Regions from separate parts of the Bacillus cihuensis genome, predicted to be linked through region 4. Evidence: riboswitches for the same ligand, from Rfam matches in the RefSeq annotation. Region 4 holds a riboswitch; each other region holds the start of a gene.
What was found. A riboswitch is a leader RNA that binds a small molecule or an ion and turns the genes downstream of it on or off. The one in region 4 is predicted to bind S-adenosylmethionine.

Region 1 (7,487 bases), on a different contig from region 4:
AGCAACATGTGAGGCAAAAACAGCCGGAGTGGCATGTGTAATTGTGGAAGTGGCTACTAAACCGGAAGCTTTTCCTTTTTCTTCAGACGCTTCAAGAATCGTTTTTAACTCTGTGCCATCTGGTGCAGTGCTAATCATCCCATTATTTGTTTTTACACCTGTTGCCATAGCTGTACCAGCCGCGGCAGAGTCCGTTATTTCCGTATTTGCAGAGTATGTACGATGCATGCCAACTAGCATTGAATCTAAAGCAGTTTCTTCCCCTTTATACAAACGGTAATTTGTTGCATAAGAAGCGGAATAGCCATCGGGAACCATAAAAATGACATTCTTCGCTTTACCCTGATTGCTATTTTCTGATTTTGCATCTACATTTAGAGTTGCAAAGCTGCCTACTAAACCTCCTAATGCAATAGAAGTTACAACAGCAAACGGGATTATTTTCTTTCTGATCGATCGTTTATTCATCTATTATTCCTCCTCGTAAAAGTGGTTTACAAGGTTAGTATAGATGGTGAGTTTTAACTCACTATGGATATATGGTAAATAATGAGTAAACTAGAAAAAATAGACTAAAAGTAACATTCTAACTTAATTCTTGCTTGATTTGGATTACTTTACACATTACAACTACCTAGTTTCGACAAAAAAAGGCTTTTCCTCACAATATTTGTTGTTTTGTAGGATTTTTAAAGTGATACTAGTATTTTATTCTAGAACCTTTCTTCATTTGAATTTACAATTCAGTATCATTTACTTGAGAGCAAGAGACGGTTCTCTTGTCTCACTTCCCCATGCTTTTCATGTAAGGGTTGGAGAAACGCACAAAATTCTTGCAGCCTGGCGTTGTAATAGTCTAGCTTCACGAGGCATCTCTATCACCATCATTCTAAACTAGATTTTTCTTTCTAACTATGGATTGAAGGATTTACTGGTGAAGTACTAAAAGGAAAAAGAGAACCGTACCCCTTTGCATCATATATAAGAATCTTCTATTAAATAGCTAAAAAATATAGTGTGTGACAAGTGGAATATTTTTATGAAGCAAGACCACTCGGATCGTGCCAAACCTGAAGATCAAAAAGAAGCAGGAGAACGCCCCCCTACTTCATCCAATCTGGTTGATGGAATCCTTGGAACTCTTCTTCAATCACTTTCTTAAATTCTACGGATTCTACTGCATCCTTGATGTCCTTCACAAATTGTTCATCTTTATTTTCCGTTAGAACCACGACACGATTAATGATATTTTCTGGCAGCTTATCCCTTACAAGTGCCTTCGTTAAGTCCAGTCCTGCCGCGATGGCAAAATTCCCATTGATTGCTGCAAGGTCAACAGATTCTAGTGCTCTTGGTGTTTGAGCGGCTTCGATTGGTTTAAATTTAAGCTCTTTGGGGTTACTAATGACATCCTTTTCAGAGGCACGAAGAGGATCGGCATTACTGTCAAATTCGATTATGCCATTATCCTTTAACACCGTTAAGCCCCTTGCTAGATTGGTAGGATCATTTGCAAGTACAATGGTACTGCCTTTCTCAATCTCATCCAATGATTGATACTTATTAGAATAAATACCGATGGGTGCTGTCGGTACCGTAATCACACTCGTTAATTCCATATCATTTTCTTTTGCGAACGCATTCATATATACCTCGTGCTGAAACAAGTTTGCATCCAGTGATCCGTTATTCAGTGCTGTATTTGGCTGTATGTAATCGTTGAATTCTTTCACGGTTACCTTATAGCCTTTTTCTTCTAAATAAGGCTTGACTCCTTTTTCTAGCATATCACTGTACGGGATTGTCGCCCCCAGTACTAATTCTTTCTTTTCACCGGCAGAGGATGAACTACCTGAATTACAAGCAGATAAAGCACCCATGACAAGTATGAATAGCAAAACAAAAATTTGTTTTTTCAATTTAACCACTCCCCTGTTTTTAGCGTTTGTTTACTCTTTTCGCGATATGCCCCCCTATATATTGGAATAGTTGCACTAAGACAACCACCAAAATGAGGTTTGTGTACATGATCGTATTATCATAACGATAGTACCCGTAACGAATAGCTAAATCCTCGATCCCCCACCCCAATGATTCCAACCATAGCGGAATAGACGATTAAGATAATGGCAGTCATGGTAAAGCCGGTCATCAATCCTGGCTTGGCTTCTGTAAGGATAATGTTTGTGATGATTAACCCGAAGTCCAGACAGCAACCGCAGCTTCGATGACTCCTTTATCAAATCTCTTGCAGATGATTCTACTAATTCTGCAAAAAAAAGGAATCCCCGCTACCGCTAGAGTCACCGTCGCTGCTAATGGTCTAATGGTTGTATCCACGAGAAAATTTTTAAATAACATTAAGAATACGATCAGGATAAACGGAATGGAACGGATTAGGTTGATCAAGATCTCAAAAACCTGTTTAATCCATATATTTTCTTAAAAATTCCGCGATCCGTGATAAACAAAACCATTCCTATAGATAGGCCCACCAGAATCGCGAATATTTCTCCCTTCTCGATCGTAAGCGAAACGTCATCTACACCCACAATCGTTTCCTTTTTACCCCTAAATTCCTTCTTAATGTGCTTCAACTCAATCATCCGGCTATTCCACTCCGCTCCTATTTTTACCGCTCGGTAAGGACACGTCTGTACTGGCTACCAGGATGGTCATCCGGCAAAATACTTTTCCCCCTAGGAAATAACTTTTCTCGCAATGTACCTGATTGATACTGCTTCTTATATAATCCCCGCTCTTGCAAGATTGGAATCACTAACTCAATAAAGGATTCCAAATCACCAGGCGTCACCAAATGGTTTAAATTGAAGCCGTCTACTCCTGATTCTTCAAATTGACGTTGTATAGCGTCCGCAACCTCTGATGGGTTCCCAACAATAATTTGGGTTCGATCTAATGACTCGAATCGTTTAAGTGCTTCACCAACAGATAATTTCTTCGGTGCATCCTTCGTTAAAGTAGCTGCTTTATAATGGCCGCCTTCCGTCGATTTCTTATATTCAAACGGCTCATTCGGATCCACGCCCTCAAACTCGGCAATGTCATAACCGCTAGCTCCGAACTGTGCTTTAGCAGCATCTGAACTCCATACTTTGTTATATTCCTCGAACTTCTGCCAAGCCTCTTCCGTCGTTTCGGCAACAATAACACTCAGAAAAGAAATGATTTTAATATTATCTGGATTACGACCATGCGTTTGTGCTCGCTGTCTAATATCCTCTGTGTAAAAACGAATTCTCTCAGGTGTGGGACCACCGACAAATATACACTCTGCATGTTTGGCTGCGAATTCCCTGCCGCGTTCCGATGTTCCCGCTTGATAAATGACAGGCGTGCGCTGAATGGAAGGTTCAGTTAAATGCGGCCCTTCCACTTTAAAATAGGTGCCTTCATGATTGATTTCATGTACTTTTTCGGGATCTACCAATGTATTCGTTTCCGCATTTTCAATCATGGCATTGTCTTCCCAGCTTTGCTCCCAGAGTTTATAAGACACCTCAAGGAACTCATCGGCTTTATTGTATCGTTCATCATGTTTGATCATATCTGGTAACCCAAAGTTTCTGGCTGCATTTGGGAGATAAGAAGTCACAACATTCCATGCAATTCTTCCCTTTGTCAAATGGTCTAAAGTAGAAAACCGTCTTGCATTTCCAAATGGTGGTTCATAGGTCGTACTAACTGTGATTGCGAATGACAAATTTTCTGTTACACTGGCCATCGCAGAAATGAGCAGCGATGCATCGTTCACTGGCACCTGTAAGCCATCTCGAATGGAAGGATCTTTACTCTTCTGATAAATATCATAAATGCCAAGGACATCTGCAAAAAAAATCGCATCAAACTTGCCTCGCTCCAATAGCTTTGCTAATTCAATCCAGTAGTCCAAATCCTTGTACCTGCGATGACGCTTATTGTCTGGATGCTTCCAAAGCCCATGGGAATTGTGCATCGAACTGCTCATATCAAAAGCATTTAAAATGATTTGTTTAGTCAATTTTTTTTCCTCCCTGTATTATATGATTTTTCTTATCCGCAAACTCGGATTAAAAGAAACGAAATAGGTTTCTCAGACTCCATTCAAAGTCATAAAAAATCCCCTTCTTTTACAAGAAAAGAAGGGGATTGATTGCCATACGAAAGCATACATCCCTTCTTATCTTTCAAGCATTTCGCTCGATGGAATTGGCACAGTACTAAACTAGTCTGTTGCCGAGGTTTCACAGGGCCAGTCCCTCCACCTCTCTAGATAAGAAAAACATTTTCATTCAGCTATTTACAAAAATATACATGAAGATTAAAATTATGTCAAATTATTTTTAACAATTAAAATAATAATTATATTATGAATTTTTCATAACTTTAGTATTGACAATTATTAGAATTCCATTTAATGTGAGGCTATCAAATAGAATACGTAACAAATTCTTATCAAGAGTCAGGGGAGGAAGTGGTCCTACGATCCTGCAGCAACCATTTATCCAAAGTGATAAGTAAAGGTGCTAATTCCAGCAGACAGTTCCAATGTCTGGCAGATGAGAAAGAGCAGCTAAGAAACAAAGTCCTCTTTCGTCAGCGAATGAGGACTTTTTTGATGTTAAGAAAATGGAGGCAAATGTTATGACCATTGTTCATCAGCAAATACCCGTCAACAAAACGCAAGAAGGACGAATAAAACAAGCAAAAGTATTAGCAGATATCTTTAAAAAAAGAGCAGCTAAAATCGACAGAGAGGGCGAATTTCCCTATGAAAACTTTGAAGATTTAAAGGAACAGGGCTTCTTAGCACTCACTGTTCCGAAAGAATATGGTGGTGCTGGAATTGATTTATATGAATTTCTATTCATTCAGGAAATCATCGCACAAGGTGATGCACCAACCGCTCTTTCCCTTGGCTGGCATCTAGGCTGCATCCTTGAGGCAGCCGAAAGAAGACACTGGAAAGAAGAAAGCTTTGCCAAGCTTTGTCAGTGGATTGTTCATGACAACGCCCTGATCAATGTGGCACAATCCGAACGCGCAACGGGGAGCCCTTCCAGAGGCGGGATTCCCACCACGACTGCCATCAAAGAAGGCAACGGCTGGCGGATCAATGGCGTTAAATCCTTCACCTCCATGGCCGTCGCACTCGATTATTCAATCGTCACTGTCGATGTCAATCAAACTGGCAAGAAAGGCTTTGTACTTGTTGATCATAAGCTGGAAGGTGTGTCTGTGGAAGAAACATGGGATAGTATTTCGATGCGGGGCACAAAGAGTGATGATCTGATTTTAGATCAAGTCTGGGTAGAATCGGATGCATTATTGGTACAAGAAGAGCTTAATCAACCCCATCCGAATGGCTGGTATCTTCAAGTACCTGCTGTGTACATTGGAATCGCCCTTTCTGCAAAAGAGTATGCTGTATCTTTCGCATCTACCTATCGTCCTAGTACACTGCCAGGTCCAATTAGTGATGTACCGGACGTAAGAAGAAAAATAGGAAAAATGGAACTAGAATTATTTAACGCTCGGGAAGTGTTATTTTCTGTTGCAAGAAAATGGATTGAATACCCTGAGAAACGGGCGTACATGGGTTCAGAACTAGCCGCCGTGAAATATATTGCAACAAACAGCGCGAATAGAGTCGTAGATTTAGCGATGAGAATTGTTGGTGCAAGAAGCCTTTCTGCCGAATCCCCCCTACAGCGCCACTTCCGGGATGTTCGTGCAGGTCTTCATAACCCGCCGACAGATGATGCGATTGTATACAGCCTAGCCAAAACTGTGTTAGATTGAAGAAGCGAGGGGACGGTTCTCATGTCTCCCTTCCCCTATGCTTTCAAAATTTTTGCAGCCTGGCGTTGTGATACCTCTTCGATTACTTTTACTTTTCGCAACACTTGATTTCTTTTTAACTGAGGCGAATTCTTTACTTGTACGGTAAATAAAAAAACAAAAGATGCCCCATTCGGTGCACCTCTTATTTTACAAATTTCTTTTCAACGTTTGTTGTTAGAGATATTTTTTAATGCTTGCGATCATGTCCTTATATTCTTCTGCTTTTAAGTATGTTTTACCTGGGTTCATTTCAAAGGTGGAACCCCATTCGTCTTTATCTTCATACTTAGGGACGATATGCATATGCATATGATGCATTTTATCACCATATGCCCCATAATTAAGCTTATTTGGTTGGAAAGCTTTGTCCAAAGCCTCCCCTACTTTTTTTACATCATTCATAAATGCCGCCAATTTATCTTGATCGAGCTGAAAAAGTTCTTTTACATGATCCTTATACACGACATTGCATCTGCCCGTATACGTCTGCTCTTTAAATAGAAAAACAGTAGAAACATCCAACTGACAGATTTCAATCATTAAGTTGTCGCGACTTTCATCCTCCATGCAATACATACAATCTTTATTACGCTCCATCACCCTCAGGTCCTCTCATGTTAGAAAATTCTAGACTTTCTAATTATATCACTATCATTTTCCTTTTGTGTTTTTTTATTAGTAAGGTTCCTTTGGAAGCAAGGATTAACTTCTATTTAATGGAGCGATTTTCTCTGAACTTCGAATAAATCTATTACTTTTTGCTCGAACAAATCTTCAAGTGCCTCTGTTCCTTCCTTCTCAACAAATAACAGATGCAACTTCTTAAATGCAAGGTGACGGTTCTTATGAGAAAATTATATATGTACAAGCTTTTAGTAATCGAGGTCACATCTATAAATATTAACAAGGCAAGATTATTCTAAAAAAGACCTTTCTGAATGAAAGTGCCCCTCTGTCAAATAGACTTTAAGCCTGAACCCTATTTTCAAATGGCTCAGACTGTTTCTTGTTTTGACGTGTTTCTTCTATTATATACGGATACTTTGTAAATCTCTTTTGACTCCTTTTTACCCCTAATTCTTTCACGCTTTTATCAGCGTCATTCCTATCATGTGGACTGAAAAGGAGCAAGCGAACCGCCCGTTGCTTACAGTAATTTTTCAAAATCCTCCACACATACAGGGCGGCTGAACAAGTACCCTTGAAACTCATCGCATTGTATTTCTTCTAGAAATGATTTTTGAATGTTATTCTCTACACCTTCAGCAATTACTTGGAAGTTCAAGCTTTTCGCCATTAGGACAATCAATTTCACAATGGCTGCATCTTTTTCGCTATTCTCTAAAGCAGAAATGAAGGAACGGTCTATTTTTAGGCGATCAATTTGAAATTGGCTTAAATAATGGAGCGATGAATAACCTGTTCCGAAATCATCCATGGCTATTTTAAAGCCCATTTGTTTTAACAAGTTTAATTTAGCTATGTTACTCTCAATTGGACCCATCGCGATACTTTCAGTAATTTCTAACTCGATTTGATTTGGATCGGCTCCGGTTTCATTGATAATCTTTGAGATCATTTCAATAAAATTATTTTGCTGAAATTGTAAGGAAGAGATATTCACGGCAATTCTTAATTGAGTA
Region 2 (7,487 bases), on a different contig from region 4:
CACTTCAAGAAAATGAAAAGCAACTAAGCGAGCTTGAACAAAAGTATCGTGAAATGAAGCATAAACTAAAAGATATGAGCATAAAACGAATGGAGTTAATGGGGCGTGAAAATATAGCACGTGCACATCACCGTATTAATACAGTTTTAGATACGACTGTTTATTCGAATAAGCCGATTGCTAAATTTGAAGAAATGGAAAGCTATTTGGACCGGCTTGAACACGGGATTAACTCATCCTATCACCGCAACACAATTGACGCAAAGATTATTCAGTTGGAAAAGGATCTGAAAAATAAAGATACACAATCGATATCATAAAAATATTTAATACCATCAAATATAGAGAAGGAATAGGTAATGTAACTTTAATTAATTGCACGCTTTAAGTGTACAAAACTATGTCCCCTTTTCCTTCATATAAAACTCATGGTATTCTAAATGAGGGTGTCCCAAGTGAAGAGTCAGACCCGATAACTTCTAAAGACAGTATAAGATACATGTATGAGACACTATGTACTGATTTAGAGAGTGAGGTTAGACCTTTATGAGACTCCCTCATTCGTTCTATCTTAAATTGTTGAAAAACCTTCATCTCCTATATAGGTGGCGGATGACAGCAAATTAATAGAATTGAACGAGACAGCTAACGGAGGAGTTCCCTATGTTTAAACAACTGAAAACAGAATACTTAGGCTGGCTATTTCTCATTGGTATCATCCTTCTTATATCTGAAATTGTCTTCTTTGATGGAGGGCTTATCTACTCGCTTGCTTTATCAATTGGTTGTCTGTATATCGGTAGAAAATTATCGCCACGGTCTTTAGGGAAAATCTTATATTTAATTGGGATTGTCAGTTCGATCATTATAGTGTTAAATATGATGATTTTTAAGTTTTTCGTTTTTGCTATTTTCGTTTATATTTTGCTTGTTTACTTTCAGTCGAAGAAAAATCCAGAGTGGGTTAAACCATATTTAATAGAGCCAGAACAAAAAAAGGAACAGATAGAGTCAGAGCCATTATTGAAAAAAGAGTATTTGTTCGAAAATAAACTGATGGGCCATCAGAAGACTACAGATGATGTGTATGAATGGAACAATATTAATATACAACGCGGGATTGGCGATACGGTTATTGATTTAAGTCACACCATTCTCCCGAAAGGTGAAGTGGTTATTTCCATTCAAAGCTTTGTAGGTAATTTGCAAGTACTCATCCCATATGATACTGAAGTCAGGATTCATCATTCTGTCATTGCGGGAAGAGCAGCCATTTTTCAAAAACAAGAAACGAAGGTATACAATCAAATTCTTTCTTATCAAACGAAAGAGTTTGATGCGGCGGATCAAAGAATTCATCTCATCACTTCAGTTGTAGTGGGCGATATCGAGGTGAAGCGAGTATGAATATCGTAACGCGGCAAATTGCAGCTTCTATGGGTTTAGCATTTTTGATTGGCCTTGTGTTAACAGGTGGTCTCTTTTTTTCATTTCCGTTGAACAACTGGGGGTTGTTGTGGGAAACAAAAGTGATGGATCTGCCATTTATCTTGTTTTACATTAGCTTGATTGTTCTAATTGGAATTGGATGTGGCATCGTAGCAGGTTTGTCTTGGAAGAGGCAGCTAAAAGAGATTAGTGATGAACTCTATCTCGTAGAACAAGGACGACCACCATCCAGCAATGAAAACTACTCTGTTTTGGAATTAACGACGATATCGAAACAAATTGTCCAGGTACATCATCAAGTCTCTGAACAAATTAAATTATCACAGAAGTTGGCAAATGATAAAGCAGAAGATCAAGAGAAAAGAATTCAGGAGATGGTTGTAAGAGAAAGAAATCGATTAGCGCGGGAACTACATGATTCTGTCAGCCAACAACTTTTCGCCGCTTCGATGCTTATGTCGGCAATTACTGAGTCAACCGGTGATGAAGATACTAGTAGTGCTAAACAGCTTAAGATGGTTGAGGGTATGATTCATCAATCACAACTTGAGATGAGGGCGTTGTTGTTACATTTGCGGCCTGTACCTCTTCATAATAAATCTTTACAAGAAGGGATCGAGGAATTGCTTGTGGAATTATCACAAAAAGTCCCTATGAAGGTAAAGTGGAAGCTTGAGCCTATTCCATTAAAGAAAGGGATAGAAGACCATCTTTTTCGAATTCTTCAAGAGTCTGTTTCTAATACATTACGCCATGCAAAGGCGAATTCGCTGGAAGTTTTATTGATCGAACGAGATGGTTTGTTAATTTTGCGGATTGTTGATGATGGGGTTGGTTTTGACGTAGAAACGAATAAAGCTGGCTCATATGGCATGAACAATATGTATGAACGGGCGGTTGAAGTAGGTGGAACACTTAAGATCATTAGCCTTTTAAATAAAGGAACAAGACTTGAAGTGAAAATACCGATGCTAAGTGCGGGAGGTGAGCAAGGTGATTAATGTTATTTTTGTGGATGATCATGAAATGGTTCGAATTGGTGTTTCAGCCTATTTGTCGGCGCAGTCAGATATTCAAGTAATTGGCGAAGCGGATGATGGAGCAGCGGGTGTGAGAATGGCGCTTGAATTGCGACCTGATATCATCTTGATGGACCTGGTTATGAAGGAAATGGACGGAATTGAAGCAACCAGATTAATTATTGAACAATGGCCAGAGGCGAAAATTATTATCGTGACGAGCTTTTTGGATGATGAGAAAGTATATCCTGCTTTAGAAGCGGGAGCAACAAGTTATATGCTGAAAACTTCAAAAGCGAGTGAAATCGCTAACGCTGTGCGTTCTACATTTCATGGTCAAACTGTGCTTGAACCAGAAGTTACCGGTAAAATGATGGCGAAGATGAGGAAGAAACCAGAATCAGCTGCCCATGAATCATTGACCAATCGAGAAATGGAAATCCTACTTTTAATGGCACAGGGAAAAACAAATCAGGAAATTGCAGATGAACTATTTATTGCTTTAAAAACAGCCAAAGTGCATGTGAGTAGCATTTTAAGTAAGCTTGATGTTCAAGACCGTACACAGGCAGTTATTTATGCATTTAAGCATTCTTTGGTGGAGTAAGACAAAAGGAGTCAGGCGTTAAGTACCTGCTTATAGAAGTCTGCTTTTTAGGCTACAACTAAAAGAGAATCTGTTTAGGTGACATGAGGAAATGCACTAATCAGATTATCATAAGTTGGGCCTCTTTTTTCTCTGTGGAAAAGGGGCGGGGCTTCGCAGGATCAGCTTTGCACCACCACCTTCGTTAGGTTATACAATTCTAGAATTTGAACCTTTTCCATCGTAGAGCCTTAGAGCAGACGCTCATGAACGTTTTCTCTGTAAAAGAATGTTTGGTTAACTAATGAGCAACGAAAGATGAAAGATATCACTCTGATAGAAGTTTAATTTTATCGGAAGTTTGGAGGATTTATGAAATCAGGAAACATACAAACTGTAATTGGAGTAGGTCGTTTATTAGACGGTGAGAATATTCCCTATCAATTTACTTATGAAGTGGCTTTATTAATTCAAGGCGTAGCAATAAAAGAACCAGTCGAAATTACGGTCGACGTACAATGGGATTTGTTTAATGAAGCTTATCAGTTATTTGGGGATTATTCACCATCTCACCTTATAAAGACGCCAGAGCGAGCGTCATTTCAATTTAGTGTGGACGATCAGCTCATTACAGTGGCTTGTTGTTTTAATACTACGATAAAAACCGACCCGTATCGAATTTCGGTAGCTGTTAGAGGAATAGAAATTTGGTGCCAATCCCTTTATAGTTATTTTTATGATGAGAAAATGGCAATGTACTCAGAGCATATTCATGACTATTTAGCGGCGATCCAGCAAGGTTTAACTGAAGAAAATGAAGCAGCGTGGAATCAGAATAATTATGTCGCCTTAGTGAATCGTTACGGAGAGCCTGAACAGCTCGCATCGAAAATCCTTCATAATCCGAAATGGCGTCTTCAGCCGTTTTACCGGTATATGGGTAATCTTTGCGAGAAGAAAGTGATGCATCTGATGGGCTCGAATGGGGTGAAGGCTGTGGCAATGGCTGCTCTCGGGGCTGAGGTTAAGGTAGTTGATTTCTCACGGGAAAATGCAACCTTTGCTAAGGAGTTGGCTGAAGCTGCGCATGTGTCGGTGGATTATATTATTTCTGATGTTCTATCATTGACTAGGGGTGATGCTGATTATGATCTAGTACTGATGGAGCTTGGTGTTTTACATTATCTAATTGATTTAGCACCGTTAATGGAGCTTGTTCAAACGCTCTTAAAGCCAGGTGGTCGCTTTATTTTGCATGAATTTCACCCGATTTCTACCAAACTAATTACTTCATCTGGAAAGAAGCATAAAGTAACGGGCAATTATTTCGATCCTCAGATTGAATTGAATAATGTCGCATTTTCCAAACATATGCCGGATGGGATACAAGAAAAACTATTACAAGTCGCACAGCGAAAATGGACAATAGGAGAACTTGTCACTGCAGTGGGTAAATCTGGGCTCGTTATAAAGATACTTGAAGAAGAGCCAAATCATAAGATGCATGATATCGGGTTGCCGAAAACATATACTCTTGTCGTGGAAAAACGTTAAGACATTTAAAGTCTGGGTGGGATGATCATTTGTATGGTGGATAGATCAGTAGAGCGTAATGGTGTATTGGTAAATCTTTTGCATCTTTTTTAGATATGTTTTGAAAAAAATGTTAGCGAAAAGAGCACCTATTCATATAGGTGCTCTTTTGTTTGTCAAAATTTGAAAACATTTGTCTTGACTAACGCTGGAGTTTTAATATAAGATTATTCCAACTATTATTACAATTTAATATGTTCTTATCAAGAGAGGTGGAGGGACTGGCCCTTTGAAGCCCGGCAACCGTTGACAATTGTCAGTACGGTGCTAATTCCAGCGGAGTAATGGCTCTGGCAGATAAGGTGGAATGCAAACGCAAACTTCTTCTTATCGGAGAAGTTTTTTTGTCTTATCGAAGAAGGGCCATAATTTAATCATAGAGGAGATAGTGAAATGAAATATGGTTATTGGTTGCCGATATTCGGCGGATGGCTACGAAATGTAGAAGATGAGAAGATGCCTCCAACTTTTGAGTATGCAAAAAAAGTAACGCAAGCTGCAGAAAAGTGGGGCTATGATACTACCCTTGTCGCTGAACTTAACTTAAATGATATTAAAGGCCCGGAAAGTGATTCGCTTGAAGCTTGGTCAACGGCAGCTGCCCTAGCCGCTGTGACAGAAAAAATCGAAATTATGACAGCTGTTCGTCCTGGTTTTCATAATCCGGCAGTAACGGCAAAAATGGCGGCGAATATTGATCAAATCTCAAATGGACGTTTTACATTGAATGTTGTTTCTGCGTGGTGGGAGGAAGAGGCTCGTCAGTATGGGGGAGTTTTTACAGCCCATGATGAACGCTATGAGCGTACAGAGGAATTTATTGAAGTGCTTAAAGGATTGTGGACAGAAGATACGTTTTCGTATGACGGGAAATATTATTCGATTGCTAATGCTCATTTGCATCCGAAACCTGTACAGCGTCCGAATCCAATTCTTTATGCAGGTGGAGAAAGCGTACGTGGCAAAGAGACTATTGTCAATCAATGTGATGCTTATGTCATGCACGGTGGAACAGTTGAGGAAGTTGCTGTCAAGATTCAAGGAATGAAGCAGCAACGAGAAGCAGCAGGAAAATCACCGTTTTCTACCTTTGGAATGGCTGCTTACGTTGTGTGTCGAGATACAGAAGAACAAGCTCAGGAAGAGCTAGCCCGAATTACGGATGTAAAAGAATCAAGTTCATATGCTGGATACAACGACTTTGTAAGTAAGTCGCAACTGGAACAACAGGTTAAGTTATTTGACTACTCTGTTTCGAATCGTGGGTTGCGTCCGAATCTAATTGGGACACCTGATCAAATTGCTGATCAAATTCTTGCGTTTGAAGAAGTGGGCGTTGATTTGTTATTGTTGCAATTCTCTCCTCAGCTTGAAGAAATGGAGCGATTTGCTAAACAAGTAATGCCGCTCGTAGAAGAAAAACGAACTAAAGTTCAAGTATAAGGATATAGATGAATTTAGGAGGAGATAAAATGAGTAAAATTTACGTTATTCATGAAAACAGCGAGTGGACCGCCCATTTAACAAATCGACTGGAGGAACTCCAATTGCCATATGAGGAGTGGCATCTCGATCAAGGACTCGTGGACTTGACAGAAGCTCCGCCGGAAGGAGTGTTTTATAGCCGGATGAGCGCATCATCTCATACAAGAGGCCACCGGTATGCTCCGGAATTAACGGAAGGTGTCTTATCATGGTTAGAAGAACATGATCGAACAGTATTTAATGGCACGCGTGCATTACGTTTAGAGTTAAGTAAAATTAATCAGTATACTGCTTTAAGAAAACAAGGAATAACTGTTCCAAAAACGATTGCGGCAATTGGTAGGGATAACATTCTAAAGGCAGCTGAAAAGCTAGGTAGTGCTTCATTTATTACTAAGCATAATCGTGCAGGAAAAGGGCTTGGTGTTCAATTATTCCATTCTATAGAAGGGTTAAAGCAATATTTAGATGGCCCGACATTTGAAGAACCAGTAGATGGCATTACCTTGATTCAAGAATATATTAAATCTCCAGAAGCATATATTACACGTTGTGAGTTTGTTGGCGGCAAATTTGTCTATGCGGTTCGAGTAGACACTTCTGAAGGATTTGAACTTTGTCCAGCGGATGCTTGTGCAATTGGTGACCTATTCTGTCCGGTAGGTGAAGTAGTTGAGGAAAAACCTAAATTCCAAATTGTAGAAGGTTTTGATGAGCCGATCATTGAACAATATGAACAATTTTTGAAGGCGAATCAAATTACTGTTGCTGGTATCGAATTTATCCGTAATGAAAAAGGTGAGATATTTACATATGATGTGAATACGAACACTAATTACAATTCAGATGCTGAGAAAACAGCTGGAAAGTATGGCATGCTTGAATTGGCTAAGTTTTTAGGGGCTCAATTGAAAACAACAGAGACCGTTAGATAATCGTAATGAGGGCTCACTCTATTTAAAATTACAGAAGAGCCTCGTTGTTTGTATCCAATTCCATAGGTTAGATTAAAAGGGTCAGACCTAGCACTCACCGCACAGTTTAAAGTGTTACTTACACTATAAACTGTGTGTCGTAGTTGCTGGGTCTGACCCTTACTTATAGGATAGCGTCTTTTGAATAAACATTAAGCTTGCGCTTCGTTTTTATCGATCCAGTCTTCAACGTTCCAAACTTTTGTTACCCAGTCTTCATAAAAATCAGGTTCGTGGCAGACGAGAACGATGGTACCTTTATATGCCATCATCGCTCGTTTTAATTCTTCCTTAGCTACAACATCAAGGTGGTTTGTCGGCTCATCAAAAATTAACCAATTACTTTCGTTCATCATTAATTTGCAAATGCGTACTTTTGAT
Region 3 (7,487 bases), on a different contig from region 4:
TCACTTCACAATATAAATTAAGCTGTGGTAATGTTCCCGACCATATTTTCAGTTGCATAATTGCACCGATGATTCTGCCGTCTTGTAATTCAATCTCAATAATTAAATTTTCCTCCTTTCTATATTTTTTTACGATCACCTCACTAACAATCATATTTAACTCCAATGTATTTCCCGTACTTGTTACAAATATATAGATTGCACTTTTGAAGACATGGATACTTTCTCCATCAATTTTTACAGATTTCACTTCAACCATGAAACATCCCCCTTCACATGTTTACTTTACAAAAGAAGAAAATATATGCTGAATTGATGCAAACAACAATATTAAGATCGTGTCACGTGAGTACAATCTATTCGTCTAACTGCCTCAGTAAAAGATCCTAAAGTAAGACAATTGTAGTCTATGAAACTTACTATTTTTGTAGGATTTCCCTAGATTAGTTCTTGTCTCTATTGTACTATTCGTGGGCTTTTTTCTCTTGCTATGAATCTTCATTCAACTGCGCACTAACTAAGTTTTTTGGTTATATACTGAATTATTTCTATTATGTCATAATTTTCGGATATTAAGCAGAAAAGGGGCTTACGAAAATTATTCATTTTGAGTTAGCATCAAGTATTGAGTTTAACCAAGTTATTTTGTAATTTCTTAATAGCCGATTTTCTCCATGATTTTACGGCACTGTTGGAAACGCCGTAAAGCTCAGCCATTTCACTAATACTCAACTGATACTGAAATGTGCCGATTACCCATCGCTTCTGTGAAACTGTAAGATTTTCGCAATAACAAGATAAGTACTCGGATTCCAGCAGTAGATCACAGGATGATAAAGCAGGATCCTCAGCCATCTCACTTATATCAGTTACCTTACAAGTATCGTCAATCCGTACATTTTTTCTGAGTGCATTTAATAGTTTTCCTTTGATTACTTTATAAGCATAGGTAGAAAATAGAGCACCGTGATCTGGATCGAATTTTGATTGTGCTTCCCACAACGCAATCAACCCAATCTGATAGAACTCTTCCTTATTTTTATAAATGGACAAAGACTGAATAATACTATAAATCATCGGCCGAAATTGTTCAGCCATTTCAGTAAATTTTTCCAAAGACTTCGCCTTTCGAAATATGCATACTTCTTGAATTCCTAGGTAAGTCCACCGTACAGAACTTCAAGATGTTTGACGAAAGATGAAATCGAACATTTGGAATGAATAATTCACGATATTTAAGTAATTCCTCTTTCAAAAACACTGTTTCAATAAAGCAAATTAAGAAATTGCATCTATTTTGATCCGAATTGAATAGAACTAAAAGGCTCTTTTCGTAAAGATTGTTGTTTTTAGCAAGAAACCAGTTCGAACAGATGTTGATCTTCGTTACAGGTGCGAGACTCCTGCGGGAAAAGCGTGTTGAGGGAGACCCCGCAAGTGCAAAGCACTGAGGAGGCTTCTGAGACCGCCCGCGGAAAGCGAGGACCTGCAACGGAAATCAACCCGGGTTATTAGTGTAAAAATGATTGAAAAGCAACAAAGAATGTGAAAACAGCCAACTAAAAAAAGCCATCCAATGATGGCACCTTGTGAAAATTTATAGGGAAATATCTATTATTATTATGTGTTCCTAATGAAAGTACTTAATTAGGAGGAGGGAAAAATGACAAAAGTTCTTATAGATATCCCTTGTTTGAGGGTATTACACAAAGGATCAGTCCCCATTTATTGATTGTTGCGGGACTGATCCTGGCTCTCAACCACTCACTTAATTAGCTTATAATTTTTATGATTAACAACAGTATTTATTGGTTCATCCTTTTTTGTATTTCTACCAATTTCTACAATAACCGAGTTTTCTCGCACGATGACTACTTTCCCCTTCTTTCCTTTTTCAAGTCCACTCTTTATATCAATCATATCCCCTACTTTCACTTTTATTTTACTATCTGTTGGGTTTTTACGATTCGCTTTTTCTTCTGTCAAATTATTTACCCCTTTTTTATGATTTTATTTTGAATATACACTTATATGTAAGATCTAAACTCTATTCCATATGTGCCATAGTTTCACCAGTCCAATTTTTTTCTGAACAGTGTCTTTACTTTTAGTTTATCCTTATCCATCCGACAGCAAGTAAAATTGCCCAGGAAATACTATCTACATATAATATAATTATTCCAGACAACGAATAGATCCAAGCAGCAAAAAGAATAAGTATCCTACAGGTAATTATAGTTAGCAATTTGGGGTTTAATATACTTATGAATGCATGACAAATTTCAAAAAGCTAAAATGACAGTACCTATGTTAGTATGTGAAGATATTAGCTTATATTTCCACAACGTTCAATTATTAAACAAACTTCACAACTTTTCCGCCGAGTTTTTCAGAAGGATTTTTTCCTGATGTTCATCATCATATCGATTTTTCTTCTTTAAAGTCACTATCTGAAATATGTTTACCTCTCTTTTGGAACGTGATAGCCAAAAAGCAGATATTGTGATGGAGGTAAAAGGGAGAGTACTTTAATTCCGAAGATTACAAGTCTCGATTTTAAGGCAATTGAACATATCAAAGTACTCTATAACATAAAGGAAGCTAGGGATGATTCAAAATTTGAATCACCACCTAGCCTCTTATCTTGTCATTTATTATTGAACTTGCAATTGTCTAACTTCTGTTAATCCAAACCTTGATCCGAAGTACAACTACAGCCTTTCTTTCGTGACACTGATGCCATATCCCTCTCTCATTTCAAATCCCTCTATTTACTTCATCCATTCAGGTTTTCCGAATCCTTTAAATTCTTCGTCAATAATTTTTTCGAATTCATCAGACTCAACAACTTCTTTAATGTCCTTTGCAAACTGTGAATCTTTATTATCTGTTTTTACAGCTACTACATTGCGATATTGATCACTCATATTTTCAAGTGCTAATGCATCAAGCAAGTCCATCTTGGCAGCTAACGCGAAGTTTCCAGGTACAGCCGCTAAGTCTGCACTTTCCACTGAACGGGGAAGTTGCCCAGATTCAAGTGGTTGAAACTTCAAGTTTTTCTTATTTTCCGTAATGTCTTTTTCTGATGCTTTTAATGGATCAGTATTTTTATCAATTACAATTAATCCTTCATCTTGAAGCGTATTAAGAGCACGAGCCGCATTGACTGGGTCATTAGGAAGTGTAACTGTTGCCCCGTCTTTTACTTCATCTATAGATTTATATGTGTTTGAAAAAATCCCCATTGGCGCTGTAGGTACAGCGAGTAATGCTGTTAAGTCCATTTTGTTTTCTTTCGCGAAGTTTTCGAGATATATTGTATTTTGGAACAAGTTTGCTTGAATATCGCCATTGTCCAAAGCTTTGTTCGGTTGGATGTAATCACTAAATTCTATGACTGTCACCTTGTATCCTTTTTCTTCTAATCCAGGAATAATCGCTTTCGTTACCATGTCACTATAAGGACCTGCTGTAGCACCAAATTTAATTTCTTTTGATTCTGAACTTGTCCCTTTGTTACTGCTTTTCTCGCTATTAGTATTGCCACATGCAGCTAAAACCGTTATAACGGCTACTAAAATTAATGCTGTTAACCATTTTTTCATAATTGTCTCCCTCTTTCTGTTTCTTTATCCCGCATTAACGGGCAGTAACACCCCCACTCAAGGCTTGGAGGAATCGAAGAAGCGTAGGTGGGGGATAACTGCCCGTAAAAGCCCGATTGGTTCAACTAACAATTAGTAGGGGATGAAGAAAACCCCTACTGATTGAAGTTTCACTTTATCTTTTATCTACAACTTTAGCGATGAAATCACCAGCAAGTTGAATAATCTGAACTAAAATAATTAAAATAACTACTGTTGCAATCATAATCGTGTTGTCATAGCGATAATAACCAAAACGGATAGCTAAATCACCGATTCCACCGCCGCCAACAGTACCAGCCATAGCCGAAAATCCAATTAAACTGACGAGCGTTAACGTGACACCTGAGATAATGCCTGACTTGGCTTCTAGCAGTAGTACATCTTTAACGATCATCCATGGTGTTGCACCAGCAGCAATAGCTGCCTCAATGACACCTTTATCAATCTCACGCAATGCTGTCTCGACAATTCGAGCAAAAAACGGAATCGCGGCCACCGATAAAGATACGCTTGCTGCAGTAGGTCCAATTGTTGATCCTACGATCCAGTCCGTTAGTGGAAGTAGTGCAACTAATAAAATGATAAACGGAATCGAACGGACTAAATTCACTACAAATCCTAAACCATTTTTGAACCAGCGATTTTCTAAAAATAAACCTTTGTCCGTCACAAATAATAATATTCCAATCGGCAGACCGATCAGAACAGCAACGATTAACGAAATTGTAATCATATAAACTGTTTGCATAAATGCTAGATTTATATCTGGGATAAGTTCTATGAAATGATGATAATCAAAGCCCACCGCGTATCACCTCTACTTGTGCAGCCCGACCTTCAATAAACTGGAGTGAGCCCTCTATTTCTTCCTTTTCACCTTTTAATTCCATAATAAAGATGCCAAGTGGTATTTCCTGAATATATTCAATAGAACCGTGCAGAAAATTACCACTAACGTTAAACTGCTGAAGCATATCGGAAATAATTCCTTCAGAAGCAATCTTCCCTTTAAAGATCACTTTGACAATCGGTCCAGTGCATCCATTCAAAATCACTTCTGGGATTTCAAAAGATACAACACTTTCAATAAACTCATTGGTAAGTTCCGTCTGTGGGTTAGCAAAAATATCATATACCGCCCCTTCTTCAATAACCTTACCTGATTGCATAATAGCCATTCGATTACAAATTTCCTTTACAACATTCATTTCATGCGTAATTAAAACAATTGTAATATGAAGCTCTTTGTTAATTTTCTTCAATAAACTCAATATGGACTTTGTAGTAGTCGGATCTAGTGCTGATGTGGCCTCATCACATAAAAGCACCTTTGGGTTATTAGCAAGAGCCCGTGCAATTCCAACTCTTTGTTTTTGACCGCCACTTAATTGCGAAGGATATACGTCTTTTTTATCAGCAAGACCTACCATTTCGAGCAATTCTTCTACTCGCCCTTTTATTCGATTTGCTGGTACATTGGCAGCTTTTAAAGAAAAAGCAATATTATCAAATACAGTCTTTTGACTAATCAAATAAAAATGTTGGAAAATCATACCGATTTTCAACCTTGCTAAGCGTAAATCCTCACCTTTTAAAGATGTAAGATCGGTTCCATCCACTTTAATTTGACCTGAAGTAGGTCGCTCTAACAAATTAATGCAACGCAGCAATGAACTTTTTCCTGCTCCAGAATATCCAACAATTCCATAAATTTCGCCTTTTTGAATCGTTAGAGAGACGTCATCTACTCCCTTAACTAATCCTTTTTTCGTTTTATAAATCTTTGAAAGATTACGAATTTTAATCATACAATTCCTCACATTTCTCCAAATTGACAAGTCATTTAAAATATATAGACTTTTCATCCTACGAAAAATGCTCCCTTCAACTGAAAGGAGCATCGAAATACGAAAGAATCTCGACTTATCTTTCAGAATGAAGATCATTCTGCAGGATTGGCACCTTCCCAATTATTGGGGGTTGCCGGACGTCATAGGGCCTAGTCCCTCAGTCGCTCTGGATAAGTATCTTAAATTAAATTTAATGTAATTAATATATTATAAAACTATCCTATTATTGTCAATCTTTTAAAAAAACTAACTAAAAAGGGAAACTTCATTCAGTAGGGGGAACGGCCCGTTAAAGCGTGATAAACTCTACTACTCTAGCAGAGTACTAATTTTTCCCCTTATAATTCGTATAAATCCGTCCGCCTGTCTTTAAAAACGGGAATCGTCTTCCGCACCTGATCGACTTCCTCTAACTCAAGGTCCGCGTACAAGATCCCTTCCTCTGTTTGATTGCTAATTAGTAGCTCACCCCAAGGTGCAATGACCATGGAATGACCATTGAATTCATTATTTGGGTCATTACCGACACGGTTGACAGCCACGATAAAACACTGGTTTTCAATCGCCCTAGCTTGCAATAATAATTGCCAATGGTCAATACGTTGCTTTGGCCACTGAGCCGGGATAAACATAATCTTGGCTCCATTTAATGCATGTGTCCGAATCCATTCTGGAAACCGCAAATCATAACAGATGACCCCGCCACATGTAATGCCATTCATTTCAAATACATTCATACTTTGTCCTTCGTTTAAATATACATGCTCATCCATTAACTTGAATAAATGAGCTTTATCGTAGGCCGCGACAATTTTTCCAGTTCTATCCACGATATACATCGTATTAAAGTATTTGTCTCCTCTTTTTGTTGCTACTGAACCACCGACAATGTTCACTTGATGTTTTTTGGCCAGTTGAGACAGTAGCTTTCTTGTTATGCTTCCCTCTCGATCAGCCAGTCTGTCGAGTTGATCAAGAGCGTAGCCTGTATTCCACATTTCCGGAAAGACAATGACATCCGCTTGTGCTTTTGCCGCTTCTTCAATGTATTTCTCAATCGCTGTATAATTTTGATCTGGCTCCCCAAAAGCGATATCCATTTGTACACAAGCAATCTTCATTTTTGACACCTCTAGACTTTTTTATCTAAATATTATAAAATTTTAGATTAAATAGCAACTCTTACATAAAAGGTGGTTCACATGGAATATTCAGAGCGCTTAAAAAAATTACCAGTACAATTTTTTGCAAACCTAGTTGAAAAGGTAGGCAAGGCAGTTGCAGAAGGACGGGATGTTATTAATTTAGGGCAAGGTAACCCAGATCAGCCGACACCACCACACATCATCAAAGCTCTCCAAACTGCGGCAGAGGATCCACTAACTCATAAATACTCCCCGTTTAGAGGACTTAAAGAACTGAAGGAAGCTGCTAGCGAATTTTATTTGAAACAATATGGAGTAGCTATCGACCCAGAGACTGAAATAGCTATTTTATTTGGGACGAAAACAGGTCTAGTTGAGCTGCCAATGTGCTTGTTAAATGAAGGCGAACTAATGTTATTGCCTGATCCAGGATACCCGGATTATTTATCAGGTGCAGTGTTAGCGAATGTCGAATATAAAACATTCCCACTTAAAGCTGAAAATCAATTTTTACCTGATTTCAACGCCATTCCGCAAAAACAAAAAGAATCAGCAAAATTAATGTATCTTAACTATCCGAACAATCCGACTGGGGCTACAGTAGATCGGACTTTCTTCGAAGAAACAGTTGCTTTTGCAAAAAAACATTCAATCACGATTTTGCATGATTTTGCCTATGGCGCAATTGGATTTGATGGAAAAAAACCAGTAAGCTTTCTTGAGGTCAATGGTGCAAAAGACGTCGGCATAGAAATGTATACATTATCTAAAACCTATAATATGGCCGGCTGGCGCGTCGGCTTTGCGGTTGGTAATGCCAAAATTATCGAAGCTCTAAACCT
Region 4 (7,487 bases):
AGAGCATCAATATCTAACCCAGAGTCAATTTCGTCTAGGATTGCAACTTTTGGTTCAATCATCATTAATTGTAGAATTTCATTACGCTTTTTCTCTCCGCCTGAGAACCCTTCATTTAAATAACGTTGAGCCATATCTTGATCCATTTCAAGGAAATCCATTTTCTCGTCCATTTTGCGAATGAATTTCATAAGTGAAATTTCATCGCCTTCTTCACGGCGTGCGTTAATCGCTGAACGAAGGAAGTCTGCATTCGTTACACCGCTGATTTCACTTGGATATTGCATAGCAAGGAAAAGACCAGCTTGGGCACGTTCGTCAACTTCCATTTCAAGAACATCTTTGCCGTCAAATGTAATGCTTCCGCTAGTTACTTCATACTTAGGGTGTCCCATGATTGCTGAAGAAAGAGTAGACTTACCTGTTCCATTAGGTCCCATGATTGCATGGATTTCTCCACCTTTGACTTCAAGGTTAACACCTTTTAAAATTTCTTTTCCTTCAATTGAAACATGAAGATCTTTAATCGTTAATGTTGAACCTGACATAGTAATACCTCCGTGATCTAAATCCTATTTTATAGCTAGAAAGTAAGATACCTTCTTTTCTATGACCGTTAAAATGATTCTCACTTTATTCTCATTATAATCTTATATCAAATTTAAACTGTAAGCAACTAATTAAAATGCTTTTCTACTATAAAGGATAGTGTTTTCCGGTACACATTGCAAGTAAAGCCCATAACAAGAGTTTTCCTACATACATCCATTTATTTTTCCCAAAAAAATGAATAATGATTCGATTCATTGTAATTATTCATACAAAATCTGGCTGACTTTAAAACGCCACCATTCGATAAAATCATGTAGCACGCTACACATATCTAATCACAATGGTAACAGTTTAGAGCATGATCTATAACATATACCAGCTAAGTAGCTTAGCTATATTATTAAATCGTAAATCCCCGTCTCAATGACCTTCAAACAAATTATATTTACAGAGATCAAAAAAGACCGGCCGTTATCCATTACGTGGACTTCGACCGATCTTTCGACTACTTATCAAATGGAATTATTAATATATCTGACGTTGCAGATTATTCACGATTCGGTTGCCTTCTTCATAATCCTTCTCTCTTCGTTTCTCGACCTGGAGCCGAATATCCAATCGCCTGCTATACTCACTGTAGCCTATTCCGTGTGATTGTTGCATCGCCTTTTCCATTTCGCTCGTTACGTTTAACTCTAGAGAGTTGATAATGAATCAATCCTTCCATTTTTTATTGGATTTTAGTGTAACATCTCAGCAATTTACTTTTCAAAATCCATATACCCGTCACAGAGCCGATTACACATGATCAGCTAGAGAATATAACTAATATTCTTACTATTACGGAACAATGCTATGCAATATAATGTAAAACTTCAATCAGTGGAGTTTTCTTGATCCCACACTGATTGTTAATCCCGTTCTAGTTGCAAAATTTACGAAAAAAGGGTGTCCCATAATGACCTTACCCCGAGCTTATTCAACAGTTTATAAGTGATTCAGCACTTATTTTAAACTGTAAACAGCAGTCGAGGCTTGGCCCATTTGTTGGGACACCCTTCTTCACAATTATTATTCAGCAGGTAAAACTGCTCCTTTATACTTTTCCATAATGAAATCTTGAATTTCTTTTGAGTGTAGAACTTCTACTAATGCTTTAATGTCTTCACGTTTCTCATCACCAGCACGAACGGCAATAATATTTACGTACGGATTGTCTTTTGCTGACTCAACTGCAATTGGATCATTTATCGGATCAAGTCCAGCATCTAATGCATAGTTTGCATTGATAACTACAGCATCCCCTTCACCATTATTAAAGACCTGTGGAAGTAATGCCGCTTCAATATTAGGTTGGAATACAAGTTTCTTCGGATTTTCAACAATATCATTGATCGTTGCTTTAGTTTTATTTATGCCTTCTTTTAATTTAATCAAACCATGCTCTTGGAAAATAGAAAGAATCCTTCCTTCATCTGATACAGCATCACGCATAATAATTTTTCCGCCTTCAGGGATTTCATCTAAACTTTTATACTTTTTAGAGTAAATCCCAATCGGCTCAATGTGCACAGCGCCAGCATTAACGAAATCATAGCCCTTATCTGCAATCTCTTCCTCTAAGTACGGAAGATGCTGAAAGTAATTGGCATCAATTTCTTTTGCAGCCAATGCTTTATTTGGCAAAATAAAATCTGAGAAAACTTTAATCTCAAGATCGACTCCTTTTTCTTTTAATGCTGGTTTTGCTTTCTCAAGAATTTCAGCGTGCGGAACATTGGAAGCCCCAATAACTAGCTTTGTTAAGCCCTTCTCATCCGCCGAACCATTGTCACTTTCTTTCTTATCAGCACTTGTTCCACATGCTGTCAAACCTAATAATAATGTCGATGCAATTGCTAAAGTTTGAAACCATTTTTTCTTTTTCATTTCCTTTACCCCCATCTCATCGTTTGTCTAATTTTGAAGTTATTAAATCACCAATAAATTGGATGACGAACACAATTAGTAATATAACAATTGTTGCCAACAGCGTTACATCATTTTTCGTTCTCTGGAAACCTTCTTTATAAGCAAGATCTCCAAGTCCCCCTGCACCAATAGCACCAGCCATCGCCGTATAACCAACTAACGCGATAGCTGTAACGGTTATTCCGGAAACAAGAGCAGGCATAGATTCTGGTAATAATACTTTAAAAATAATGGTACTCGTTTTAGCGCCCATCGATCTCGCCGCTTCAATGACACCTTTATCCACTTCTCTGAGGCCAATCTCGACCATCCTCGCATAAAAGGGAGCAGCCCCGATAATTAGGGCAGGGAGAGCAGCCTTTGCACCTAGCATTGAACCTACAACAATAATCGTAAACGGAATTAATAAGATAATAAGAATAATAAATGGGATCGAGCGGAATATATTGACAACAGCTGAGATAATGATGTTAATCATTTTATTTTCCCACATCTGTCCTTTGGATGTTAAAAATAATAATAACCCTAGCAGGATTCCTATTACAAAAGTCGCAACTAAAGCAATCCCTGTCATATATAATGTTTCCTTCGTTGCTAACCATAGATTTTCCCAAATTACATTCGGAAACCAATTACTCAGCATTTGAGATCACCTCCACGCCAACCTGCTGTTCTTTGATGTATGTGATTGCACGGGAGATTTCCTCATCGCTGCCATCCATATGAATAAACAATGTGCCATACGATCCACTTTGAGTTTGTGAAATTTTCCCTTGTACGATATTAACGTCCAATTGAAAATTACGGATAAGCTTTGTAATCAGCGGACTTTCCGTATTCTCTCCTACAAAAGTTAATTGAACAACCTTGCCTTGTGGATAGTTCTCGAGTAAATGGTCCACAGTGTCTTTCGTTTCCGCAGGCTCAGTTACTTGTTGAACAAACCGCTTTGTTATTTGTGCAGCTGGGTTCTGAAATACGTCTAGAACTGGCCCTTGCTCAACAATTCTACCGCCTTCCATGACAGCAACCCGATGACAAATTTTACGAATTACATGCATTTCATGAGTTATTAGAACAATTGTCAATCCTAATCGATTATTAATATCCACCAAAAGCTCTAGTATCGAGTCGGTTGTTTGCGGATCAAGTGCAGATGTCGCCTCATCACAAAGGAGTACCTTTGGGTTGTTCGCTAATGCTCGTGCTATTCCAACCCTTTGCTTCTGTCCACCGCTTAATTGGGAAGGGTAGGCATTTTCTCTGCCCTCTAAACCGACCAACTTAATTAATTCATTGACTCGTTTTTGGCGTTCACTTTTCTTTACACCGGCAATTTCAAGCGGAAACGCGATATTATCGTGAACAGTACGAGACCACAATAAATTAAAATGTTGAAAAATCATGCTAATCTCTTGACGCGCCTTACGCAAGTTACGACCTTTAATGCTCGAAATCGTATTTCCTGCAACAACGACAGAACCCGTTGATGGGGTTTCTAAACCATTTAGCATTCGGATGAGGGTACTTTTTCCTGCACCACTATATCCAATAATTCCAAATATTTCACCTTTGTTAATTGTTAAATTGACTTCATCAACAGCCTTAATCGGCTGGGATTGCAAAGATTTGGTACTGAATACCTTACTAACTTTCGACAGTGTTATCATTGAACTCACCTCTTTATGCAATAAAACCTATGAACCTACTCATGTTGTTTGTAAAAACCTTCTACTAAATAAGATTTCACGAACCTCTCCATTCATGCACTGTTTATTTGCATCATTGGAAATAAAAAATGCCTTTCTGCAGAGAGCAGAAAGGCATTATGAAAAAAAGACCTTTCTCTCATCTCCCAAAGCAATTAGCTTTGCGTGAATTGGCACCTTTTCAAAGCAATAGCTTTGCCGGTTGCCGGGCTTCATCGGGCACATCCCTCCACCTCTCTTGATAAGAGCAAACAAGTATAAGAAATTGATGAATCATCAATTAAAGTTCATTTTGTTTTCGTTGGAATAATACCATGCAAAAAGATAGAGTGTCAATGTATTATATTTCTATTTTATGAAAGTCTGTTAAAAAAACTTGCCAACAATCGTTTTTATATAAAGTGAAACTTCAATCATTGAGGGTTTTCTTCATCCCTCAATGATTGTTAGTCTTATTCTACTGTCGCTTAGATTTTCGCTCTTGCTTCGATCATTCGACAGTACAAACTCTATTCAATGAATCAGAGACAGTACGCCGCGTCCTCATGTCTTCGTCTTTGTGACACACATCATGGGCACAAACTTTATCTCCGCTCATGCATCGGTAAGATTCATTGTATCTATCCAATCGGACCCTTACAGGCAGTTGATCCCACCTATCTTCTTTTAGCATGCTTAGAATCTTAAGGTTGGGATCTTACTGCCCGTTAAGAGTGGAAAAAATTATTTTACCGTAAGTGAATGGATGCCAGTAGCTTTTTCGATTGCTTGTTCAAGATCATCGATTAAGTCTTGGGCGTTCTCAATCCCCACTGATAAACGTACCAAATCTTCGCTTACGCCAGCTTTCTCAATTTCTTTCGCAGTAAGCTGTTGGTGTGTCGTACTTGCTGGATGGATGATTAAACTTTTTGCATCCCCAACGTTCGCAACATGAGACCAAAGGCGAATAGAGTCGATCAGTTTTGCTCCCGCTTCTCTGCCACCTTTAATGCCAAATGTGACAATGGATCCTGCTCCTTTTGGTAAATATTTATCAGCCAATTTCTTATCAGGATGATCTTCATTACCCGGATAGTTGACCCAAGAAACCGCAGGATGATTTTGTAGATAATCGATGATAATTTTCGTATTCGAAATATGTTCCTTCATTCTCACATGTAATGTTTCCAATCCTACCGCAAATTGAAATGCGCTCTGCGGGCTTAATTGTGGCCCTAAATCTCTAAGCAGTTGAACACGAGCTTTTGTAATAAATGCAGCTGGGCCACATGCTTCACTATACACCATTCCGTCATAGCTTGGATCTGGTTCAGTAAATCCTGGGAAATTCGGTGAATTATAATTAAACTTTCCTGCATCTACAATGATTCCGCCCATTGTCGTGCCATTCCCCAGTAACCATTTTGTTGCGGAATGAACGATAATATCAGCGCCAAAATCAATCGGTCTGCATAGATATGGTGTCGCAAACGTACTATCGATAATGAGCGGAACACCTGCTTCATGTGCAATATCTGCTACTGCTTCAATATCAAAAACACGCAAACTTGGATTCCCGATCACTTCCGCAAATACCGCTCTTGTTCGTGAAGTAATCGCTTCTCTAAAGTTTTCAGGACTATCAGGTGATACAAAATGGACCTTTATCCCATATTTCGGAAGTGTGTTGGCAAATAAATTATATGTACCGCCATACAAAGTGGATGCAGCTACAATTTCATCCCCCGCACCTGCGATATTCATAATCGCTAACGTGATTGCAGCCATACCACTAGATACTGCTAATGCACCAATGCCCCCCTCTAATAACGCTACTCTCTCCTCGAACGTCGTTACGGTTGGGTTATGAATTCTTGAATAAATATAACCACTCTCTTTCAAACCGAACAAATTAGCTGCATGCTCTGTGCTTTTAAAAGCAAAAGCATTACTTTGATAAATTGGTAATGATCTAGCTCCAGTAGTCGGGTCAGCCTCAAGCCCACCGTGTACACTTAATGTCTCAAATCGATAATTGTTTTTTTCTTCTCCCATGCAAATCCACTCCCTTTTCGTCATTTATTCCTTATTTTTCGCCCTGGCAAACTAAGTGGATGAGAATCAAAAAAAACCTCTTTAAGAAGAGGTTTTTATCAACTCTTCTTATCTTCCAGAGCTAATACTCTGCTGGAATTAGCACCGTGTATGATATTACATACCGGTTGCCGGGCTTCGTAGGACCAGTTCCTCCACCACTCTTGATAAGAAATTATTTTAATTTTCGGTAAATTAATCTTAGGACTAATATATCACGGCCTATAGTGCTCGTCAACTTTATTTTTATTTTGCCCTACGTCAAATATTGCTGCCGGATAAATGGGAACTTAAGAAGACCCATACCTCACACGCATCGACTTTTACCGTGTCATTGATACGAAGTGTTGTTGGGCCTTCTTTACAATTCCAGCTTTTTTAAGAGAGTATACAAATAAGGGACAGATTGGAATGCGTAAATTTTCTCCAACAATTGTCCTTCTTTAATAAGCAACAAACAAGGGACACTTTCTATCTTATATTGTATTGAGATGGCTGGAATATAGTTCATATTCATCTTGCCGCTTTTTAATTTAGGATACATCTCTAACACTACAGTTAGCATTTTTGAAGCGACCTGACAAGTTCCACACATCGGGGTATACAAATATAAGCAAAAAGTATCCTTTTGTTGAATCGCGTCATTTAATTCTCTTTCATTCCATTCTTGCATGGTAATACCTATCCTCTATTCTAAAAATTTCATTTTCACATCTATTTTAGCTGAAAGTAGCATAGTTGAAAGATGTTTTAGCGGGGCATCCGCCACTTGACGATACATTTTATCTATATAAATATGGGATGCATTGGGCAATTCACGCATCAGCTGTTTCCTAAGTTTTTCTCCAGAATCATCTGCGTCTACGAGGATATAAACATCTTTGTCTTCCAACTCTTCCACAAGTTCATCCAATCGAACTAAAGAGATTGTCCCGTTTGTACAGATAATCTCAATATCTTCATTCAAGATCTTTTTTACTTGACGCTTATCAGAAGTACCTTCGACAATAAGAATTTTTTCAACCTCAGGCTTCACGAACAACATCATCACCCATCTTTTAGTTCATTCAATGTACAAAAGTTAAGCGCCATCCATTACCATGAAGGATCAATCCTGTAGCACGCTACTCGCCTAATCCTAATGGCGGCGGTGCGGAGACGGATTTTCGGGACTTTCTA

Region 1: another riboswitch for S-adenosylmethionine. It lies ahead of V179_RS0113910 (LLM class flavin-dependent oxidoreductase); the one in region 4 lies ahead of V179_RS0123765 (methionine ABC transporter ATP-binding protein).
Region 2: another riboswitch for S-adenosylmethionine. It lies ahead of V179_RS0124965 (LLM class flavin-dependent oxidoreductase); the one in region 4 lies ahead of V179_RS0123765 (methionine ABC transporter ATP-binding protein).
Region 3: another riboswitch for S-adenosylmethionine. It lies ahead of V179_RS0102635 (methionine ABC transporter ATP-binding protein); the one in region 4 lies ahead of V179_RS0123765 (methionine ABC transporter ATP-binding protein).

What each region holds. Positions count from the first base shown of each region.
Region 1 covers NZ_KI632495.1:1,679,661-1,687,147, forward strand. Annotated here, with positions in the region: gene V179_RS0113895 (alkaline phosphatase) at 1-468, opposite strand, end outside; gene V179_RS0113900 (MetQ/NlpA family ABC transporter substrate-binding protein) at 1,104-1,919, opposite strand; gene V179_RS30720 (hypothetical protein) at 2,194-2,409, opposite strand; gene V179_RS0113910 (LLM class flavin-dependent oxidoreductase) at 2,633-4,021, opposite strand; SAM riboswitch class I at 4,178-4,280, opposite strand; SAM riboswitch class I at 4,450-4,566, shown strand; gene V179_RS0113915 (acyl-CoA dehydrogenase family protein) at 4,645-5,802, shown strand; gene V179_RS0113920 (HIT family protein) at 6,019-6,441, opposite strand; gene V179_RS0113930 (putative bifunctional diguanylate cyclase/phosphodiesterase) at 6,992-7,487, opposite strand, start outside.
Region 2 covers NZ_KI632499.1:141,319-148,805, forward strand. Annotated here, with positions in the region: gene V179_RS0124940 (PspA/IM30 family protein) at 1-320, shown strand, start outside; gene liaF (cell wall-active antibiotics response protein LiaF) at 664-1,407, shown strand; gene V179_RS0124950 (sensor histidine kinase) at 1,404-2,450, shown strand; gene V179_RS0124955 (response regulator) at 2,443-3,075, shown strand; gene V179_RS0124960 (class I SAM-dependent methyltransferase) at 3,427-4,608, shown strand; SAM riboswitch class I at 4,845-4,951, shown strand; gene V179_RS0124965 (LLM class flavin-dependent oxidoreductase) at 5,041-6,090, shown strand; gene V179_RS0124970 (ATP-grasp domain-containing protein) at 6,120-7,067, shown strand; gene V179_RS0124975 (ABC-F family ATP-binding cassette domain-containing protein) at 7,259-7,487, opposite strand, start outside.
Region 3 covers NZ_AYSD01000010.1:597,309-604,795, reverse strand. Annotated here, with positions in the region: gene V179_RS0102660 (hypothetical protein) at 1-259, opposite strand, end outside; gene V179_RS0102655 (sigma-70 family RNA polymerase sigma factor) at 619-1,116, opposite strand; gene V179_RS26915 (DUF2187 family protein) at 1,765-1,986, opposite strand; gene V179_RS0102645 (MetQ/NlpA family ABC transporter substrate-binding protein) at 2,772-3,608, opposite strand; gene V179_RS0102640 (methionine ABC transporter permease) at 3,784-4,455, opposite strand; gene V179_RS0102635 (methionine ABC transporter ATP-binding protein) at 4,445-5,458, opposite strand; SAM riboswitch class I at 5,571-5,677, opposite strand; gene V179_RS0102630 (carbon-nitrogen family hydrolase) at 5,839-6,621, opposite strand; gene V179_RS0102625 (pyridoxal phosphate-dependent aminotransferase) at 6,703-7,487, shown strand, end outside.
Region 4 covers NZ_KI632498.1:400,258-407,744, reverse strand. Annotated here, with positions in the region: gene sufC (Fe-S cluster assembly ATPase SufC) at 1-548, opposite strand, end outside; gene V179_RS0123775 (MetQ/NlpA family ABC transporter substrate-binding protein) at 1,624-2,481, opposite strand; gene V179_RS0123770 (methionine ABC transporter permease) at 2,498-3,166, opposite strand; gene V179_RS0123765 (methionine ABC transporter ATP-binding protein) at 3,156-4,193, opposite strand; SAM riboswitch class I at 4,369-4,480, opposite strand; gene V179_RS0123760 (O-acetylhomoserine aminocarboxypropyltransferase/cysteine synthase family protein) at 4,956-6,269, opposite strand; SAM riboswitch class I at 6,375-6,482, opposite strand; gene V179_RS0123755 (thioredoxin family protein) at 6,670-6,981, opposite strand; gene V179_RS0123750 (toprim domain-containing protein) at 6,997-7,353, opposite strand.